3 regions of the Janthinobacterium sp. SUN100 genome follow, and region 3 is predicted to be linked to each of the others. Evidence: predicted binding sites of a transcription regulator. Region 3 holds the regulator's gene; each other region holds the start of a gene.

Region 1 (2,268 bases), on a different contig from region 3:
CGCGTCGTGCCTGCAGCTGCCCTTGCACGTCGGCAAAGTCGGGATAGGGAAAAGCGTGCGGTGCCAGCACGGGCTGGTGGCGTTGCAGGGCAGTCTGGCTGGCGTGCCTGGCAAAATGCGCACAGACCTCGAGCAGGCTGTGGGCGGGATAGATGCAGGCATCGCTGACGAGAGCCGCCTCGTCCGCGTTCGCCTGCGGCAAGATGAAGGCGCGTGGCGTGCCCGACTGGCTGCGCTGCATGGCAAAGGTCATGGCCAAGGCGCCGCGGATGGGGCGCAACTGGCCAGACAGCGACAGTTCGCCCGCGAATTCATAGTGGTGTAATTGGTCGCCCGGCAACTGGCCGGAGGCAGCCAGGATGCCCAGTGCGATGGGCAAGTCGAAGCGGCCCGATTCCTTGGGCAAGTCTGCCGGCGCCAGATTGGCCGTGATGCGCCGCGCCGGCATCTCGAAGCCGCAGTTTTGCAACGCGGCACGCACACGGTCGCGAGACTCCTTCACTTCCGTATCCGGCAGGCCGACTATCGTAAACGAAGGCAAGCCATTGGCAAGGTGGACTTCGACACTTACCTCGGGCGCCTCCATGCCGGCCAGGGCGCGGCTTTTCAGGACGGCCAGGCTCATCAGACTCCCCTGTAGCGCGGACGCGGGCAGGATCAGTCTAGCGCTTGAAAAGGTGTGAGGCTTGATGTATGCCAGCAAGGTCGCCGATTACGGCGCCCTGCGTGCAGCGGCGGCTTAGGCTTTTGGATCGTTCAGGCGCGTTTCCAGTTCGATCAGGCGCAATTCCAGTGCATCCAGTTTTGCGCGCGTCTTGGCCAGTACTTGCGCCTGGATATCGAATTCCTCGCGCGTGACGAGATCGAGGCGGGCGAAGCCCTGGGTCATCATCGATTTCACATTTTTCTCGATATCCTTGGCCGGCGAGTTTTCGATGGCTTGATGGATCTTGCCCTGCAAGTCGTTAAAGAAGGTATTCATGTCCATGGTCAGTCCTTTTATGGTGCGGCCTGTGCATCGCACCATTGCGGTGCACAGCGGCGTTAATCTGGTGCGAAACTGGGCGCTTCATTGTGCTTCAGCAGTCCGTTGCCGCATTCCTGGCCGTGTGCAGGGTATGTATGGACGGAAATGCACCTGTCAAGGTGGCAATAGAGCTGGCACGTATTCTGCTAAAGAAGGTATGAACGCTTTGTGATCTCCAGCCAAGATTTTAAACCTCAACCGCTTTAAAAGTTCAATAAAAGGGAATCGCCATGAAGAATCTGTCCAAGAACATGACTTTAGCTACAGCGTTGACGCTGGCCATGACCGCCTTGTGCGGTAGCGCCATGGCCCAGGATGCAGTGGCGGCGCCTGTTGCGGCCGAAGCCGTACCTGATAACGTGGTGAGCTACAACGTGGCGCTGACCAGCGACTACCGTTACCGCGGCATCTCGCAAAGCCGCTTGAACCCGGCTGTCAGCGGCGGTGCCGACTACACCCATAACCCGACGGGCCTGTATGTGGGCACCTGGCTGTCGAGCATCAAATGGATCAAGGACGGCGGCGGCGATACCAACCTGGAATGGGATATCTACGGCGGCAAGCGGGGCGAGATCAGCAAGGATTTTACCTATGACGTGGGCGGCCTGTACTACTTCTACCCATCGAATGGGCTGAGCACGAATGCCAACACCTTCGAGCTGTACGGCCAGCTCGGCTACGGTCCGATGTATATCAAGTACTCGCATTCGACCACCAATCTGTTCGGCGTTGCCGACAGCAAGAACAGCGGCTACCTCGACGTGGGCGCCAACGTCGAGGTGCATGATGGCTACATGTTGAACCTGCATGCGGGCCGTCAGAAGGTCGAGCACAACGATTCCCTCAGCTACAGCGATTACAAGATCGGCGTGACCAAGGACTTTGGCGTGGTGACCGTTTCCGTGGCGGCCGTCAAGGCCAATATCGATTCGATGGCACCGAATGGCAAGAATCTGGCGAAATCCGGTCTCGTGCTGACCGTGTCCAAAACCTTTTAAGCGAGACTGCCATGAAAATGATTACTGCAATCATTAAACCGTTCAAACTGGACGAAGTACGCGAAGCTTTGTCGGCTATCAATGTGCAAGGCATTACGGTCACGGAAGTCAAGGGTTTCGGCCGCCAGAAAGGTCACACGGAACTCTACCGTGGCGCCGAGTATGTCGTTGATTTCTTGCCAAAAACCAAGATTGAAGCGGCCGTCGATGACGCCATTGTCGACCAGGCCATCGAAGCGATCG
Region 2 (2,268 bases), on a different contig from region 3:
AGCCTTTCAGTTCGGCGGCTGTCGGCAGCTTGCCGTGCACCAGCAGGTAGGCGATCTCCTCGAACTCGCAGCTGTCGGCCACGTCCAGGATGTCATAGCCGCGGTAGTGCAAATCGTTGCCGGTCTTGCCGACCGAGCACAGCGCCGTGTTGCCGGCGGTGACGCCGGACAGGGCGACGGATTTTTTAGGCTTGAAAGTGGCGGCTTGCGGTGCGTTCATTGATTTCTCCAAAAATTGACTAGTCTCGGTTGCATCACTGCGGGGCCGGCATGCGGCCCCTGCTTCTCTTTTCTTTACTTATTTCTTTTGCGCGGCGAACAGCGCATCGAGCTTTTGCTCGAAATCGTGGTAATTGATCGATTCGTACAGCTCCATGCGCGTCTGCATAGTGTCGACGACGTTCTTTTGCGTGCCGTCGCGGCGCAGCGCCTGGTAGACGTTTTCCGCCGCCTTGTTCATGGCGCGGAAGGCCGACAGCGGATACAGGGCCAGGCCCACGTGGGCGCTTCGCAGTTCGTCCAGGGTGAACAGCGGCGTGGAACCGAATTCCGTGATGTTGGCCAAAATCGGCACGTTGACGGCCTTGGCGAAGGTGGCGTACATGTCCAGGTCCGTGATGGCTTCCGGGAAGATCATGTCGGCGCCCGCTTCGACGCAGGCGACGGCGCGTTCCAGCGCCGCTTCCAGGCCATCGACGGCCAGCGCATCGGTGCGCGCCATGATGACGAAGTTCGGGTCCGTGCGCGCATCGACGGCCGCCTTGATGCGGTCGACCATTTCTTCCTTGCTCACGATTTCCTTGCCCGGACGGTGGCCGCAGCGCTTGGCGCCCACCTGGTCTTCGATGTGCAGGCCGGCCGCGCCGAACTTGATCATCGATTTCACCGTGCGCGCCACGTTGAAGGCGGACGAACCGAAGCCCGTGTCGGCATCGACCAGCAGCGGCAGGTCGCACACGTCGGTGATGCGGCGGATGTCGGTCAGCACGTCGTCCAGGCTGGAAATGCCCAGGTCGGGCAAGCCCAGCGAGCCGGCCGCGACGCCGCCGCCGGACAGGTAAATGGCCTTGTAACCGGCGCGCTTGGCCAGCAAGGCGTGGTTGGCGTTGATGGCGCCGACGACTTGCAACGGGGATTCTTCCTGGACGGCCTTGCGGAATGCGGCACCTGCGGAGTATTGAGTCATGTGTTCACCTTATGGGTTTCGGATGGTCCCGAATGTTTCACGGAGTGGCTATGAGCATCAGTATTGCAAATGCCGTGCCAGGCCGGCGCGGCGCGGCGAACAACACGTGACGGCAGAGCGAAAACAAGCGACAAGGGGCCAGCCAGCACTGCTCCGGGGCTGTGACGCGAGGGAACAACGATGTCACGTTTGTCCTATTCGATGTTTCATTATCGTTTCATAATTTCATTTTGAAACATAGCATTGAAACATGCAACACCGCTAGATGAAAAGATGGGGGCAGGCACACGCGCCGCCGGTCGCGCGCAAAAAAAAACAGCCGGCGGATGCCGGCTGCGGGAACACTGAAAGAGTAAAGAACTAGGCCAGCCGCACCAGCGGGTTGGCGATGATGTTGTCGATCTGGCGCACGGCTTCTTCGCAGGCGGCGGCAATGGCGCCCTCCTCGTCGTCGCGCACGAATTGCATGGTCGAGCCTTCGAATACTTCCAGGCCTTCGGCCGTGGCGCGCTCGATGTCGCAACTGGCCGACCATTTGCCGTCGGTGGTGGGCACGGCCAAGGGAACGATTTCCCAGCCTTTATAGTGAATTTTAGAACTGCTATCCATGGGTGCCTCCTTCGTGACTGACTCAATAGTGGAAATCGTAGCATGAAGCGCGGCTGGCAGCGACGTGTTTCACGCGCCAGCCGTAGTCAGGCTCACTTTCGGGCTAAACGATTTACGCTGGCTCAAGGGCGCAGCAGATTATCGACTTCCGTCCTGGCCACTTGCAGGCCCGCCGTGCAAGCCGTTTCGGGGGCCGCGTAGCCGCCCAGGGTGCGGCTGCGCGTGATCGCCTGCGCTTCCGGCTCGCCTTCGCGCTGCAGGCGGTAGGTAAAATCCCATAAATCGTCGTTATCCTTTTGCGGGGTCACGGAAATCGTAAAACCGCGGTACTGTTCGCTGCGTGCAGTGATATCGTTCATGAATTCCTCCTTGGAAGAATGAGGTTACCATGCTGCAAGCGCCGGGGTGCGCACGGCTGTAACGGCCGCATGCCTGCTCCCTTATCTGTTTTTCGCATGTTAAATGTGAATTTA
Region 3 (2,268 bases):
CTTTCGGACGGTCGAGCACGATGTGCCCGGTGCGGTTGCGGATGGAAGTCTGGACGAAGTCGCTCATGGCAGGCAGGAAAGAAGTGAAAGTGCGAATATTCTAATGCCTGCGCGGGGAACATTGCGTTCCGCTGGGCGCAAAAAAGGGCGCAATGTGCGCCCTTAATTGATCACAACTGCTGGAAGCGGGTGGCCTTAGACGGCGACGACGGCTTCTTCCTCGGAGTTGTCTGGCAGATGCTTGATCGCCTCTTTACCGTGCCCTTGCACTTTGGTTTTGTATTTCATCACTTGCCTATCGAGCTTGTCGATCAGCGTATCGATCGCGGCGTACAGGTCGTGCGCCAAGCTTTCCACATAGACAGTCTTGCCGCTCAAACGCAGGTTGACTTCAGCCTTTTGACGTTTTTCTTTCTCTTTGAGGTTATCCACGGTCAGAATCACGGCGATATCGATGACTTGATCGAAATGACGTTTCACGCGCTCCAGCTTCGTTTGTACGTATTCACGGATGGCTGGTGTCACTTCGAGATGATGTCCGCTGATGGTGAGATTCATACACACTCCTAAAGATGATCGGGTTCGTGCGGTCCATCCTATCCGGCCCGCAGAGGAACCGAAAAAAACTTACAAACACTTACGCAGGCTCACTGGCGGAATTTTTAATGCTTCCCGGTATTTGGCAACAGTACGTCGCGCAATCACCATGCCTTGTTCCCCCAGCATGTCCGCAATCTTACTGTCGGATAAAGGATTTTTAGGGTCTTCTGCTCCTGTCAGTTGCACGATCAATGCCCGTATCGCCGTCGATGACGCTTCGCCCCCCGCTTCGGTGGCGACGTGGCTACCAAAGAAATATTTCAACTCGAACATGCCGTGCGGGGTCAGCATGTACTTTTGAGTTGTTACCCGCGAGATAGTACTCTCGTGTAAACCCAGTGTATCAGCTATTTCACGGAGCACAAGGGGGCGCATGGCAACGGCCCCATGCGAGAAAAAGTTCTTTTGTCTTTCTACTATCGCCTGTGCCACGCGCAGGATCGTGTCGAAGCGCTGGCGCATGTTCTTGATCAGCCACTTGGCCTCCTGCAACTGTGCGCCCATGGCGCCCTCCCCCTTGCCTTGCTTGAGCAAGTTGGCGTACATGGCGTTGACGCGCAGGCGCGGCATGACGTCGTTGTTCAGGGTCACTTGCCAGCCATTGCGCGCGCGCTTGACGACGACGTCGGGCACCACGTAATCGGACACGTCCGAGGCGAACACGGCGCCCGGATGCGGATTGCACTGGCGAATCACCGTCTGCGCTTCGCGCAAGTCTTCATCGTCGCAATCGAGGGCTTTTTTCAGCTTGTTGAAATCGCGCTGGGCAAACCAGGCCAGGTGCTTTTCCACGATGACGAGGGCCATGCGCCGCGTCACCATGGCGATGTGTGGCAAGCGCTTGATTTGCAGGGCCAGGCATTCGGACGCGTTGCGCGCGCCCACGCCCGGCGGATCGAAACTTTGCAGCAGCGACAAGGCCGTGCGCATCTCGTCGGCGTCGATTTCCAGCTCTTCCGGCAGGCGCGCCAGGATGTCGTCGAGCGACTCTTCCAGGTAGCCATTGTCGTCGAGCGCGTCGATGATCAGCTCGACCAGTGCGCGGTCGCGCAATTCGAGCACCGTCACGCGCATCTGCTCCATCAGGTGTTCGCGCAGGGTGCAGTGATGGGCCTCCAATTGCGGACGCGAATCGTCGTCGTCGGGCGCCTTGCCCCGGCTCGCCTCACTCCAGTCGCTGTCGCCGCCATCCGCGGCGGCCGGGCTGTCGCCCCCCTCGCCGTCAAACGCTTCCGCTTCGGCCGGCGCTGCGGGCGCCTCCTGGCCTGGCGGCTGGGGCGGCGCTTCGGCCGGTGCGGCCGTGGAGCTCAAGGCCCCGTCGGACAGCAGGCGCAGCGAACGGTCGAGCGGATCATCGAGGCGTTCGAGCAAGGGATTGTCCGTCAGCAATTGCTCGAGTTCCTGGTGCAATTCCAGGGTAGACAATTGCAACAGGCGTATCGATTGCTGCAACTGCGGCGTCAGTGCCAGGTGCTGCGAAGTGCGCAGCTGCAATGATTGTTTCATTGGCTTACATGCGGAAGTGTTCGCCCAGATAGACCCGGCGTACCGACTCGTTCGCAATGATGTCGTCGGGGCGTCCCGACGCCAGCACCGAGCCCTGGTTGATGATGTAGGCGCGGTCGCAAATACCCAGCGTCTCACGCACATTATGATCGGTAATCAGCA

What was found. Region 3 encodes sigma-54, which starts transcription at its own class of promoters, with help from an activator protein. Its sites were predicted from a motif close to TGGCANGNAANCTGCTTT; they were not measured.
Region 1: the regulator sigma-54 is predicted to act here: its motif matches at 1,160-1,177, upstream of O0881_RS25625 (TorF family putative porin).
Region 2: the regulator sigma-54 is predicted to act here: its motif matches at 1,249-1,266, upstream of prpB (methylisocitrate lyase).

Annotation. Positions count from the first base shown of each region.
Region 1 covers NZ_JAPUBU010000006.1:2,209-4,476, forward strand. Annotated here, with positions in the region: gene O0881_RS25615 (YifB family Mg chelatase-like AAA ATPase) at 1-625, opposite strand, end outside; gene O0881_RS25620 (accessory factor UbiK family protein) at 740-988, opposite strand; gene O0881_RS25625 (TorF family putative porin) at 1,258-2,025, shown strand; gene O0881_RS25630 (P-II family nitrogen regulator) at 2,037-2,268, shown strand, end outside.
Region 2 covers NZ_JAPUBU010000001.1:1,356,182-1,358,449, forward strand. Annotated here, with positions in the region: gene prpC (2-methylcitrate synthase) at 1-220, opposite strand, end outside; gene prpB (methylisocitrate lyase) at 299-1,186, opposite strand; gene O0881_RS05870 (hypothetical protein) at 1,547-1,795, opposite strand; gene O0881_RS05875 (hypothetical protein) at 1,918-2,154, opposite strand.
Region 3 covers NZ_JAPUBU010000003.1:190,760-193,027, forward strand. Annotated here, with positions in the region: gene O0881_RS17345 (enoyl-CoA hydratase/isomerase family protein) at 1-67, opposite strand, end outside; gene raiA (ribosome-associated translation inhibitor RaiA) at 196-558, opposite strand; gene O0881_RS17355 (RNA polymerase factor sigma-54) at 628-2,106, opposite strand; gene lptB (LPS export ABC transporter ATP-binding protein) at 2,111-2,268, opposite strand, start outside.